Regions from separate parts of the Pantoea sp. S18 genome, predicted to be linked through region 2. Evidence: predicted binding sites of a transcription regulator. Region 2 holds the regulator's gene; the other holds the start of a gene.
What was found. Region 2 encodes PurR, which represses purine synthesis genes. Its sites were predicted from a motif close to CANGCAAACGTTTGCNTG; they were not measured.
Positions count from the first base shown of each region.

Region 1: a site for PurR is predicted at 4,648-4,665, ahead of rbsD (D-ribose pyranase). Genes of this name have one in related genera too.

Region 1 covers NZ_CP142688.1:4,248,028-4,255,235, forward strand. The annotation lists gene rbsK (ribokinase) at 1-764, opposite strand, end outside; gene rbsB (ribose ABC transporter substrate-binding protein RbsB) at 829-1,704, opposite strand; gene rbsC (ribose ABC transporter permease) at 1,731-2,702, opposite strand; gene rbsA (ribose ABC transporter ATP-binding protein RbsA) at 2,699-4,207, opposite strand; gene rbsD (D-ribose pyranase) at 4,215-4,634, opposite strand; gene VIJ98_RS19825 (YgiW/YdeI family stress tolerance OB fold protein) at 4,807-5,202, opposite strand; gene qseB (quorum sensing response regulator transcription factor QseB) at 5,383-6,045, shown strand; gene qseC (quorum sensing histidine kinase QseC) at 6,042-7,208, shown strand, end outside.
Region 2 covers NZ_CP142688.1:1,865,579-1,872,786, reverse strand. The annotation lists gene VIJ98_RS08690 (C40 family peptidase) at 1-692, shown strand, start outside; gene VIJ98_RS08685 (YnhF family membrane protein) at 748-837, opposite strand; gene purR (HTH-type transcriptional repressor PurR) at 1,112-2,137, shown strand; gene punR (DNA-binding transcriptional activator PunR) at 2,134-3,045, opposite strand; gene punC (purine nucleoside transporter PunC) at 3,156-4,358, shown strand; gene cfa (cyclopropane fatty acyl phospholipid synthase) at 4,670-5,818, shown strand; gene VIJ98_RS08660 (riboflavin synthase) at 5,868-6,512, opposite strand; gene VIJ98_RS08655 (MATE family efflux transporter) at 6,711-7,208, shown strand, end outside.

The sequences.
Region 1 (7,208 bases), 1.9 Mb from region 2:
TCGCCAGCCGCGATAGTATCGATGGCCTGCACGCTGAAGCCCGGAATACGCACGCCGTTGCCTTGCTCACTCAGCCACACACCGCGACGACCTAGCGTAATTAACACGGTAGCAATACCTTTGGCATGCAATGCCGCAGCAGCACGCGCGGCATCTTCATCGCTCTTCACCGCAATGCCGGTGAGAATTTCTGCTTCGGTTTCATTTGGCGTGATGATGTCGATAAGCGCGAGCAGCTCATCAGAGAGCGCGGTGGCCGGAGCGGGATTCAGGATCACTTGCGTCTGCTGCGCGCGAGCAATCTTCGCGGCGGCCAGAACGCTTTCCAGCGGAGATTCCAGCTGCATCAGCAACGCATCGGCATCGGCAATCACTTGCTGATGCTGCGCAACGCGAGCTGGCGTCAGCGCGGCATTGGCACCGGAATAGATGCCGATATTATTTTCGCCTTCGCCATTCACGAAGATCATCGCTACACCGGTCGATTCATCAGCGACGGTTTCAACGGGTGCGGTATCAATACGGTCTTGCTGCAACTGCTGACGAATGCGCTCGCCGATATCATCAGCGCCGACGCAGGCAATAAAGGCAATGTCTGCACCAGCACGACCCGCAGCCACCGCCTGATTGGCCCCTTTGCCGCCAAAGGCAATTTGGTACTGTTTCCCGATCACCGTTTCGCCCGGACGTGGAAAGTGGGCGAGGTTAAGGATGTGATCGGCATTGATGCTGCCGAGAACGGCCAGTTTTGCGCTTGTGGTCATTGGGATTCATCCAGAAAGATGCGCCACCAGGACGGTGGCGCGTTGCCCTGCTTTTCTTTACTTATTATTTGGTAACCAGCTTCAGGTCAACCGGATTAACCGCCTGCACCTTCTCGCCTTTCAATACTTTATCGGCAGTCTGCACGCCAATCACACCAATCTTGTCTGGCATCTGAGCCACAGTGGCGGTCAGTTTACCTGATTCGACAGCTTTCACACCGTCAGCGGTGCCGTCAAAGCCCACCACCAGCACGTCGGTTTTCCCGGCAGTTTGCAGCGCACGCAGCGCGCCCAGCGCCATTTCATCGTTCTGAGCGAAGACGGCCTGCACATCCGGATGTCCCTGCAGCAGGTTCTGCATTACGTTCAGACCTTTAGTACGGTCGAAGTCAGCAGGCTGGCTCGCCAGGATGTTGAATTTGTGCGCATCAGCCGCTTGTTTAAAGCCTTCGCCACGCTCGCGCGCCGCAGACGTACCGGCAATGCCTTGCAGTTCAATAATTTTCGCGCCATCACCCAGTTTTTTGGCGATGAAGTCACCGGCCATTTTGCCGCCGAAACGGTTGTCAGAAGCCACGTGGCTCACTACGGTGCCCTGTGCTGCCACGCGGTCCAGCGTGATCACCGGAATATTCGCCTGGTTTGCCATCTTAACGGCGTTACCCACCGCATCAGAATCGGTTGGGTTGATCAGCAGCAGCTTGGTGCCGCGCACCGTCAGATCCTGCACGTTCGCCAGCTCTTTCGCCGGGTTGTTCTGCGAATCCAGCACCACGAGGTTATAACCCAGTTGGTCAGCTTCTTTCTGTGCGCCATCTTTCAGAGACACAAAGAACGGATTATTCAGGGTTGAAACCACCAGAGCAATGGTGTCCTTTGCCATCGCGCCAGCACTGAGGGTGGCGCCAAGAATGACGGCCAATGCAGTTAACTTTTTCATTTTTAAATCCTGTGTGAAGGTCAGAGTTATTTACTGCTTTTGTTATCCACCAGCACCGCTAGCAGAATGACGACGGCTTTAACAATCATTTGGTAGTAAGACGATACGCCCATCAGATTCAGGCCGTTGTTCAGGAAACCGAGGATCAACGCACCAATCAGCGTGCCCATGATGCGACCTTTGCCGCCCGCCAGGCTGGTACCACCCAGCACCACCGCCGCGATCGCATCCAGTTCATAACCGGTGCCCGCGGTAGGTTGTGCGGAAGAGAGACGCGCCACCTCGATGGTGCCCGCCAATGCCGCCAGCAGGCCGCACAGCGAATAAACGATGATTTTGACGCGATTAACGTTGATGCCTGACAAACGTGTAGCCGCTTCGTTGCCACCCAACGCATAGATGTAACGGCCAAGGCGCGTGTGATGCAGCATGTACCACGCCAACCCAAACACCGCGACCATCAGCCACACCGGCGTTGGGATGCCCAGCGGACGACCAATACCGAACCAGCCAAACAGATCGGCGTTATCGTTGAAGCCGGTATTGATCGGGCTGCCGTTGGTGTAAACCATGGTGACGCCGCGCAGCAGCAACATCATCACCAGCGTGGCGATGAAAGCCTGTACCTTGCCGCGCGCCACAATCACGCCGGTAATACCGCCAATTGCCGCTCCCAGCGCCAGCGAAGCCGCAACGGCCACCAGCGCATTCACTTCTAATCCGACAATCGATGCCGCCACCGCGCCGGTCAGCGCCAGCAGCGATCCCACGGACAGATCAATGCCCGAAGTCAGAATCACCAGCGTCATGCCGACCGCCATAATGGCGTTGACCGAGGTCTGCTGCAGAATGTTGAACATGTTGGCCAGCGTGAAGAAGTTCGGGCTCTGGCTGGCAACCACGGCGATCAGCACGATCAATGCAATCAGTGATTTCTGCTCCAGCAGCCAGGCTTTGCTGAACCAGCGACGGCTGGCGGGTAAGGTTTGGGTGCTCATACAACTAACTCCTCGCTGTGTTGCTTACCGACTGCCGCCGCCATCAGGGATTCCTGGGTAGCTTGCTCACGGGAAAATTCGCCACTCAGATGGCCTTCATGCATCACCACGATGCGGTCGCTCATGCCCAGCACTTCGGGCATTTCCGACGACACCAAAATGATGCTCAGCCCTTCGGCTTTAAACTGGTTAATTAACTGATAAATTTCTTTCTTTGCCCCGACATCGACGCCGCGCGTTGGCTCATCAAGAATCAACACATCAGGGCGCGTCATCAGGCCGCGCGCAATCGCCACTTTTTGCTGATTACCGCCGGAAAGCAGGCCAATTGGCTGCTCCATTGAAGGGGTTTTGACGTTGAACAGGCGGATAAAATCGCCCACCGCCAGCTGCTCGTCGCTGTGTCTCAGGTTGCCCGCGCCGGTGCTGAAATAGCGCAGCGCGGTCAGCGACATGTTCTCTTTCACCGACATGCCCAACACCAAACCATCGCGCTTACGATCTTCGGAGATATAAACGATGCCGTTCGCCAATCCGTCTTGCGGGGAGCGGGTGGTGATTTCGCGGCCATTCAGCGTGACTTTACCTTTACTGCGCGGCAGCGCGCCGTACAGCACTTTCATCAGTTCGGTACGTCCCGCGCCCATCAGGCCCGACACGCCAAGGATTTCCCCTTTGCGCAGCGTAAAGCTGACGTCATCAACGCCCGGACCGCTGAGGTTTTCAACTTTTAAGCGGATCTCACCCGGCTGTTGATCGATACGCGGATATTGATCTTCCAGCTTGCGGCCGACCATCATCTCGATCAGGCTCTCTTCGCTGAGATCGCACACCGCACGCTCGGCAATAAACTGCCCATCGCGGAACACGGTGACGTCATCGCAAATCTCGAAGATCTCTTTCATGCGGTGCGAGATATAGACGATGCCGCAGCCCTGCGCTTTCAGTTCGTTGATGACGCGGAACAGCGACAGCGTTTCGGTATCGGTCAGCGCATCGGTCGGTTCATCCATAATGATGACTTTCGACTCGAAGCTGAGCACTTTGGCGATCTCCACCATCTGCTGATCGCCAATCGACAAATCGCCCACCAGCTTGTGGCTGTTGAAGCGCAGATTGAGGCGCTTTAATAGCGCATCCGCCTCGGCGTACATCTTTTTCCATTCGATGCGGCCAAAGCGGTTAACAAATTCGCGGCCAAGGAAGATATTCTCGGCGACGGTCAATTGCGGAATCAGGTTAAGTTCCTGATGGATAATGCCAATACCCGCTTCCTGCGACGCTTTCGGGCCAGAGAACGCCACATCCTTACCGAGCCACTGCATAGAACCGGCATCCATGCTGTATATGCCGGTCAGCACTTTCATCATGGTGGATTTGCCCGCGCCGTTTTCGCCCACCAGCGCCATTGCGCGTCCCGCATAAACGGCGAGCGATGCGCCATTCAGCGCTTTAACGCCAGGAAACGACTTTTCAATCCCTTTGAGTTGCAATAACGGTTGCATAGCGGCCTCAGAAGGTCACGCCGGCGCTCAGGATGACATTCGCATACGGAGAACACTCTCCGCTGCGAATGACCGCCTGACTACGCTGCGTTTGTTGTTTGAATTGTTCATGGCTGGTGTAACGGATGGTGATGATATTTCCCTGGTGCTGTTGCAAGGCTTCGAGCACGGCGAGCAGTGCGCTATGGAGCTGCGGATTGTGCTGCTTAATCTCCTCCGCCATCAGGGCGCTTTCGACCTGCATCTCCTGCGTGACAACCTCAACCACCTGTAAAAATTCGGGCGTACCCGGCGTTAACGCCAGATCGATGCGCTGTGGACCAGCCGGAATCGGCAAGCCTGCATCTGCAATCGTCAGCGTATCGGTGTGCCCCAGGCGAGCAATCACATGAGAGACTTCAGCGTTTAACAAGCGACCTTTTTTCATTTATTCCACTCCACAGCGAAACGTTTCGCTGATCGGGAGTGTATAAAATGCGCACGGCAACTCAATGGCGGCATCACGGAAATGTGATCGCCATCGAAACGTTTCGCTTGTGCCAGAGAGAATTTGAGTTTGGTGGGATGTTGGAGCCGCTGCTGCGGCCCCGAAGCAGGGATTAAGGCAGTTTACGTACCTGTTTCACGTCCAGTTCGATGGAGTTGAAATCTTTATCCAGTTCGCCGGTCAGTTCAACCTGATCCTTCGGCGTGATGGTCAAACCGTTCCAGCGTTTATGATCGATCTCGACCTTCATGGTGCCGGTGGCATCACGGAACTGATAATCCTCATCACCGATTTGCTTCTCAAGCGTACCGCGCACGGTGATCCAGCTATCGTCCTTCATCTCTTCGGCCTGTTTCACCGTGACAACGCTGGTGTTATCGGCTTTGAAACCACCAGACTTCACCTGCGTGGAGGGTGCATTCGGATCAACAAAGCCACCTTGTTGAGCGGCAAGAACCGGCGTGGCGGCCAGAGCGATGATAGCTAACAGGGCTGCAGATTTTTTCATATGTCACCTCTTTTCCATGAATGTGTTGGTTTACGGGAGCTATTTCACCACAAGGTTCTTAACAGGATCTTAAGAGAATCCGTTGAGCTAACATTCATGAAAAATAGTCTATTTGCTGGGACTTTCGCTGTACAAGAGTGATTGTGCTTCGTATAACTCCGCTTAACAGAAGGAGAGTTGATGCGCATTTTACTGATTGAAGATGACACGCTGATTGGCGACGGTTTGAAAGTCGGGTTGACCAAACTCGGTTTCAGCGTGGATTGGTTTGTCTCCGGCGAAGCCGGATTTCAGGCGTTGGCGGCCGCGCCCTGGGACGCGGTGGTGCTGGATCTATCGCTGCCAGAACGCGATGGTCTGGATATCCTGCGTCAGTGGCGCCAGCAAGGACAGGATGTGCCGGTGCTGATTCTTACCGCGCGCGATGCGCTCGATCAGCGCGTGCAAGGATTGCAGCTCGGCGCTGACGATTACCTGTGCAAGCCGTTTGCATTAACAGAAGTGGCGGCACGCTTGCAGGCGTTGATCCGTCGCCGTCACGGCCAACTGCAGCCAGAACTCAAACACGGCAAAGTGGTGATGGCGCCCGGCAGCCACAGCGTGCAGTGCGATGGCGAAGCCGTCAGCCTGAAGAGCCGCGAACTGGCGCTACTGGAGCTGTTTCTGCGCAATCCTGGCCGCGTGCTGACGCGCAGTCAGCTGGAAGAAAAGCTCTACAGCTGGGATGAAGATGTCTCCAGCAATGCGGTGGAAGTGCACATTCATCATCTGCGCAAGAAACTCGGCAGCCAGTTTATTCGTACCGTACACGGCGTCGGTTATACGCTGGGAGCGGCGGAATGAGTCTGTTTCTGCGCCTCGCCATCGGCTTTGTGCTGCTGATTATGCTGTGCGGCGGCCTGGCCAGCCTCAGCTCCTGGCACCAAACCCGCGATACGGTAGACGAGCTATTTGATACTCAGCAAATGCTGTTCGCCAAACGTTTAATTACGCTCGATCCCACCTCGCTCCAGGACGAAAAACTGCCTAAAACCAAGTCGATCCTGCGTCATCATCGTGGCGATCAGGATGACGATGCGCTGGCGTTTGCCATCTTCAGCGCTGACGGCCAGCCGCTGCTCAATGACGGCGAAAATGGGCGTGATTTACAGTTTGATTACCAACGTGATGGCTTTACCGATGGCCGCCTGCGCGGCGACAAAGATAGCTGGCGCTTGGTGTGGCTCACCTCTGCGGATAAGCGTTATCGCGTGGTGGTTGGGCAAGAGTGGGAATACCGCGAAGATATGACGCGCGATCTGGCACTCAGCAGCCTGCTGCCGTGGCTGATCGCCATGCCCTTTATGCTGCTGTTACTGCTGGCGCTGGTGTGGTTCGAGCTGCGCCCATTGAAACGCCTTACGCTTTCACTGCACCAGCGTGCGCCGGATGATGCCACGCCATTACCTGAAACGCGCCTGCCTAAAGAAGTGAAGCCGCTGGTGGTGGCGCTCAACGGCTTGTTCAGCCGTATGGCGCATCTGGTGCAGCGCGAACGTCGCTTTACCTCCGATGCCGCCCATGAACTGCGCAGCCCGCTGGCGGCGCTGCGCGTGCAGAGCGAAGTGATTCAGCTGGCCGATGATGATGAAGCGATGCGTAAACGGGCGATTCAGCAGCTGGACAGCGGCATTGTGCGCGCCACGCGTTTGGTGGATCAGCTCTTAACGCTGTCACGCGTGGAAGCTGACGATCTGCGCAGCGAGTTTCAGCCGGTGGCGCTGGCGCCGCTGCTGCAAAACCTGCTGGCGGAGCACTTCCCGCAGGCGGAACAACAAAACACCGCTTTGCAGTTCACCAGCCACGCCGAACCGGTGATGAACGGTCATCCGCTGTTGCTGGGATTGATGGTGCGGAACCTGCTGGATAACGCGCTGCGCTATTCGCCGTCGGGCAGCACTATTGATGTGCAGCTCAACGTTCGCGCCATTACCGTTGATGATAACGGGCCGGGCGTCAGCGATGAG
Region 2 (7,208 bases):
AAGCAGAGAAAAAGAGCGCACGTGAAGACGAGCGCCGCAAACGACGCCCGGTGAAAACCACCACCAAAAAATCGCGCCTGACTGCTGTTCAAAAATTCAAACTCAAAAAACAGACCAAAACAGAAACCGCGCTGCACAAGACCACCAGCAAAAAATCCCCGCTGAAACTCTCTGCTAAGAAATACGGTCATCAACGTTTAGCGAAGAAAACACCAGAGATCGCCGTCGATGATGAAGCGTTAGCGCTGACCGGCATCAAAATGAGTAAGGCGCACCGCCAGCGTTATCAAAAAGCGCGTGAAACAGCGATGACCAAATTGATGGGCCAACTCGGCAAACCTTATCAGTGGGGCGGCACTTCGCCACACACCGGTTTCGATTGCAGCGGCTTAGTGTGGTACGCCTATAAAGATTTGGTGAAATTCAAATTCCCGCGCACCGCCAATGAGATGTATCACCTGCGCGATGCGGCACCGATTAAGCGTGAAATGCTGGAGAAAGGTGATCTGGTGTTCTTCCGCATTAATAATCGCGGCACCGCCGATCATGTTGGCGTGTATCTCGGCAACGGGAAATTCATTCAGTCGCCGCGTACCGGCAAAGATATTCAGATTAGCGCACTGGGTGAGGATTACTGGCAGAAACACTATGTGGGCGCGCGTCGCATGATGACGCCAAAAACTATTCGCTAACTGTTGCGCAACAATCATAAAAAGCCGGATGCTGTTCTCAGCTCCGGCTTTTTTGTTAATGCATGATCGCGGTAAAGCTGAAGGCGATAATCATCAACAGTGCGCCAACGGTGGTCATTAGCGCCAGCTTCAGGTCGGTATTCATCACAACTCCTTAGTCACACAATTATTAGGGTTAAGGCGATTTTCGCACAGCAATGGGCAAAAATCTCGTGTTATCCGCGCCAGCTTGTTAGAATCGCCGCCTTTCGTTGCGCAACAGATTTTGCGCGTGCTGTATTTACAGCGTGATGAAGTGATTTCGCCTGCTAAAACACACCGTTTTGCCCGCTTTTTTGGGCTATAAAAGCATTAGCAGACGCAAACGTTTAACAATATACTTATCAGTAAGTTGCGATAAGCCCAGGAGTACCATTTTCATGGCAACAATTAAAGATGTCGCAAAACGCGCGGGTGTCTCAACCACCACGGTTTCGCATGTCATCAACAAAACGCGTTTCGTTGCGGAAGAGACGCGTAACGCCGTATGGGAAGCGATCAAAGAATTACACTACTCGCCCAGTGCCGTGGCGCGTAGTCTCAAAGTTAATCACACCAAAACCTTAGGTTTGCTGGCGACCTCCAGCGAAGCGCCCTATTTCGCTGAAATTATCGAAGCGGTGGAGAACCGTTGTTTCGAACGCGGGTACACGCTGATTCTCGGCAATGCGCACAACGATCTGCAAAAGCAGCGTGCTTACCTGTCGATGATGGCGCAAAAGCGCGTCGATGGCTTGCTGGTGATGTGTTCTGAGTATCCAGACGATTTGCTGCAGATGCTGGAAGAGAACCGCAACATTCCCATGGTGGTGATGGATTGGGGTGCATCGCGCGGTGATTTCACCGATACCGTGCAAGACAATGCGTTTCAGGGCGGCTATCTCGCCGGGCGTTATCTGATTGAACGCGGTCATCGAGATATCGGTGCCATTCCCGGCCAGATGGAGCGCAACACCGGCGGCGGCCGTCACGCTGGCTTCCTGCAGGCAATGAACGAAGCGGGCATTACGGTGCGTCCGGAATGGGTAGTTCAGGGCGACTTTGAGCCTGAATCGGGCTATCAGGCGATGCAGCAGATTTTAAATCAGAAACAGCGCCCAACAGCGGTGTTCTGCGGTGGCGATATTATGGCGATGGGCGCGATTTGCGCTGCTGATGAGATGGGTTTGCGCGTACCGCAGGATATCTCAGTCATCGGCTACGATAATGTGCGCAACGCGCGCTATTTCACGCCAGCGCTGACCACCGTGCATCAGCCAAAAGCCGAACTGGGTGAAAAAGCGCTGGAAATGCTACTGGATCGCATCACCAGCAAGCGTGAAGATCCGCAAACCATTGAGGTTCAGCCAACGCTGATTGAGCGCCGTTCGGTGGCGTACGGTCCGTTCCGCGACTATCGCCGCTAAGCCGACAATTCGCTGAGCCATTCGTGGTTCAGCGTTTCGGCATCCCCGAGATAAGCCAGTAACCACTCCAGCGCCGGTGACGCGCGCTGTTCTGACCAGCTGACGCAGCACGGACTGTCCGGAAAGGCCTGCGGCAGTGCCAGTTCCACCAGTTTATGGCTGTCCAGCAGAGGACGCGCCAGATGGCCTGGCGCCATGCCGACGCATAATCCTGCCAGCAAACAATCCATCCCGGTTTCCCACTCTGGCACCACCAGACGTCGCTGATTATCCAGCGTCCATGTCATACGGCGCGGCAACGCACGCGAGGTATCCTCCAGCACCAGCGATGGCCATACTCGCAATGTTTCATCATCCAGCTCCGTGCTGTTAACCAACGGATGATCCGGACTTACAACACAACGCCAGTTCAACGCGCCCATATCCTGAAAGGCAAAACGTCCGCCCACCGGAATCGCCTGGGTTGCGCCAATCGCCACATCAACCCGGCCATCTGCCAATGCATCCCACACGCCGTTAAACACTTCGTAGCTGATAATCAGCTCCATATCGGGAAAGTGGCGATAGAAATCCTTCACTAACTGCCGCGTGCGCTGCGGTTTAACGATGCAATCAACCGCGATGCTTAGCTCCCCGCGCCAGCCATTTGCCAGTTGCTGACACTGTCGACGGGTTGCCAGCATTTTTTTGATAACAGATCGTCCTTCACGTACAAAATGCTCGCCCGCCGGTGTCATCACCACTTCGCGGTGCTGACGCTCAAACAGCGGCACCGCCAGCCAGCTTTCCAGCTGGCGCACGGTATAGCTGACGGCAGAAGGCACACGATGCAGCTCCTGCGCTGCCGCACTAAAACTGCCAGTGCGCGCCACCGCATCCACCACTTCAAGCGCATATTCTGACCACATAATTTTGCCTTCAAAAAATTTAACAGCACTATGCAAATATTAGCGTTTCACAAAGCGCGTTGCATCCTTTTACACTCCCCGGCGTTCAACCTGCCCAAAAGAGAATCACCATGTTGTCGTCTAAAGCATTTATGCCTTATCTCGCCGTGCTCAGCATGCTCGGCTTTCTTGCCACGGATATGTATTTACCCGCCTTTGGCGATATGCAGCGTGATTTCGCGAGCGCACCCGGCACCATCAGCGCCAGCCTGAGTCTGTTTCTCGGCGGTTTCGCCTGTGCCCAGGTATTTTGGGGGCCGCTGTCAGATCGTTACGGCCGTAAACCCATTTTGCTGGCGGGGTTAGCCATCTTCGCCCTTGGTTGTCTGGGGATGCTTTGGGTGACCGATGTCCGCCTGATGCTGGCGCTGCGTTTTGTGCAGGCGATTGGTGTGTGTGCGGCTGCCGTGAGCTGGCAGGCGCTGGTGGTGGATCACTATCCAAAAGCCAAAGCCAATAAAGTGTTTGCCACGATTATGCCGCTGGTTGCGCTGTCTCCGGCGCTGGCACCGCTGCTCGGCGCCTGGCTTATCGGCCACTTCCACTGGCGCAGCATCTTTATCACGCTAACGCTGGTTGCCGTGGTGTTGCTGATCGGTACGCTGCAGTTAACCTCGCCTAAGCGCGAGAAAGTTGCGTCAGGCAAACAACCCGGCTGGTTGACCTTGCTGGGTACTCGCGTTTACAGCGGTAACGTCTTGATCTACTCGGCGTGTTCAGCGAGCTTTTTTGCCTGGCTGACGGGATCACCTTTCATTCTCGCCGCTGCTGGCCTGACGCCGGGCGATATTGGCCTGAGCTATATTCCGCAGACCATTGCGTTTCTGATTGGTGGCTTTGGCTGCCGCACGCTGTTAAATCGTTATCAGGGCGCGCAACTCCTGCCGTGGTTGCTGGTGTTGTATAGCCTGAGCATCCTGAGTCTGTTTGTCATCGCCCTGATGCCTTCCGCGCCGCTGTTTGTATTGTTGATGCCCTTCTGCGGCATGGCGCTGGCCAATGGTGCGATCTATCCGATTGTGGTTGCCAGCGCATTAGCGCCCTTCCCGCACGCCACTGGTAAAGCCGCAGGATTACAGAACTTATTCCAGTTAGGATTATGCTTTGTTGCCAGCCTGCTGGTCTCCGCCGGTCTTGAGCAGGCGCTGTTCAACACCACGTTAGTGATGGTCGCCACCGTGGTACTGGCGTGGGCGGGCTTTGTCTGCCAGCGATCGCTAAACGCACAAAGTGATATTGCCCACACTTCCCGTCCCTGCGAAGATAATCTCTAAGTCAACGCTTTTCGTTAGCAAACTAACGATAACCCGTTGAATATTGACCCACGTGAGCATATACTCTGTGGGTCAGTAATTCTGTATTAAATCAATAATATAAATGTAATACCTTTAGCGACACTGTCGCGGGATGGCGTCTGCACATTATCCGGTGCGGCGACCCACTTTTCTGCTCAAATTCATACCTCTGTACTACGTCGTACAACGTCGGATTTCTGGCGCACGGATTTTCCGTGAGTTCTCTCACAGGTCTTGGGAAATTGGCTATTCTTTTTCTCAGGTTCAGATCGGAAGGTGATGGAGAAGCTATGAGTTCATCTGTTATAGAAGAAGTGAGCCTTGAAGAAAACCATTGGTATCGGATCGTCAATGAACTGCTAGAGCGGGCTGATATTGCAGTTAATGGCACTCGTCCCTGGGATATTCAGGTAAAGCATCCAGATTTTTTTAAACGCGTTCTTGAGGAAGGATCGCTCGGATTAGGTGAAAGTTACATGGATGGTTGGTGGGAGTGCGAACAGCTCGATATGTTCTTCCATCGCGTTTTAAAACACCATCTGGATAAACAATTACCCCGGCATTTTAAAGATACGTTGCGCATCGCCGCCGCGCGTCTCACTAATTTGCAATCAAAAAAACGCGCCTGGATTGTGGGTAAAGAGCATTATGACCTTGGTAATGATCTATTCTCACTGATGCTTGATCCTTATATGCAATATTCCTGCGGCTACTGGAAAGACGCTGATACCCTGGAAAACGCGCAGCAAGCCAAACTGGATATGATATGCCGCAAGTTGGAACTTGAACCGGGTATGATGCTGTTGGATATCGGTTGTGGCTGGGGCGGACTGGCAGAATACGCTGCGCGCCATTATGGCGTCACGGTGCATGGCGTGACTATTTCAGCAGAGCAACAAAAACTGGCACAACAACGCTGTGAAGGACTGGATGTCACTATATTACTGCAGGACTATCGCGACCTGAATAATCAATATGATCGCATCGTTTCTGTCGGTATGTTTGAACATGTCGGGCCGAAAAACTATGCCACTTATTTTGATGTTGCTGACCGCAACCTCAAACCAGACGGCATATTTTTGCTGCACACCATTGGCGCCCTCACCACAGATATGAATGTCGATCCGTGGATTGATAAATATATTTTCCCGAACGGCTGTTTGCCGTCAGTGCGTCAAATCGCTGATGCCAGTGAGCCGCATTTCGTCATGGAAGACTGGCATAACTTTGGCGCAGATTACGATACGACGTTAATGGCATGGTACGAACGTTTTCAGGCGGCGTGGCCGCAGCTGGCTGAGAAATATGGCGAACGTTTTAAACGTATGTTCGACTATTATCTCAACGCCTGCGCCGGTGCGTTTCGTGCCCGTGATATTCAGCTGTGGCAGGTAGTATTCAGTCGTGGCAAGGATGGCGGTTTACGCGTTGCGCGTTAATAAGCTTTGAAATGAATCAAGGCGCCGCATGGCGCCTTTTTTTACGGTATTATTCTGCGCTAGCAATCTGCGCCAGTGCAGCGGCTTCACGCTGCGCTAATACGCGCTCAACCGTTTCCACAATGGCCTGCGTATGCGGATCAATCTCAATATTGACCTTATGACCAAACTTCTTCGCGCCTAAAGTGGTGCGCTCCAGCGTTTCCGGAATCAAATGCACACAGAATTTGCTTTTCGTCACGTCGCCAACGGTCAAACTAATTCCATCGATACCCACGAAACCTTTGTGCAGAATATATTTGATCTGCGTGGCGTCCTGTAATTTAAACCAGATTTCGCGGTTGTTTTCTGACTGGATGATTTTGCAGATTTCCGCCGTGGTCATAATATGGCCAGACATTAAATGGCCGCCAATTTCATCACTGAACTTCGCTGCACGCTCAATATTCACCACATCACCCACCTTTAATTCACCCAGGTTGGTAATGCGCAGTGTTTCTTTAATCAGATCGAAGCTGACCAAATCGCCGTTAATCTCGGTCACGGTCAGGCAGCAGCCGTTGTGTGCCACCGATGCGCCCAACGCCAGGCCCGGTAACAGATCCTCCGGTAAGCGCACAATATGGGTACGAAACAGATCTTTCTCTTCAATGCCGACAATTTCTGCCGTGCCTTGCACAATTCCAGTAAACATAATCTCAGCCTCTGCAAAGTTTGCGTCAGTTTATCACAGCTTGTCGGCGGCAGCTTAATTTGGCGGAGTTCAAACTTTACACAAATTGCTAAACAAAATGCGATCAACGTTTGGCGGAAGCCAGCGCTGCCGCTACACTATGCCGCGCATTCTTTGGGGATTTCGCCCCGCTCTCTTCTTTAATTAAGCAGGTGTAACGTGCAGAAGTATTTTACAGAAGCGCGTCAATTGCTGGCCCTCGCGATCCCGGTCATCCTTGCTCAGGTGGCCCAGACGGCGATGGGATTTGTAGATACTGTTATGGCCGGTGCGGTAAGCGCCACGGATATGGCCGCCGTTGCTGTCGGCACCTCTATCTGGCTTCCCGCCATTCTGTTTGGTCATGGTCTTCTACTGGCTTTGACGCCTACCGTTGCGCAACTCAACGGTTCAGGACGACGCGAACGTATCGCGGAACAAGTGCGCCAGGGATACTGGATGGCAATTGCCGTTGCGCTACTGATTATGGTGGTGCTGTGGAATGCCGGTTATCTGATTAACACCATGCATGACATCGATCCTGAATTGGCCGCCAAAGCCGAAGGATACCTGCATGCGTTGCTGTGGGGCGCACCGGGTTATCTGTTGTTCCAGGTGATGCGCAATCAATGTGAAGGTTTGTCGAAAACCAAACCGGCGATGCTGCTTGGTTTTCTC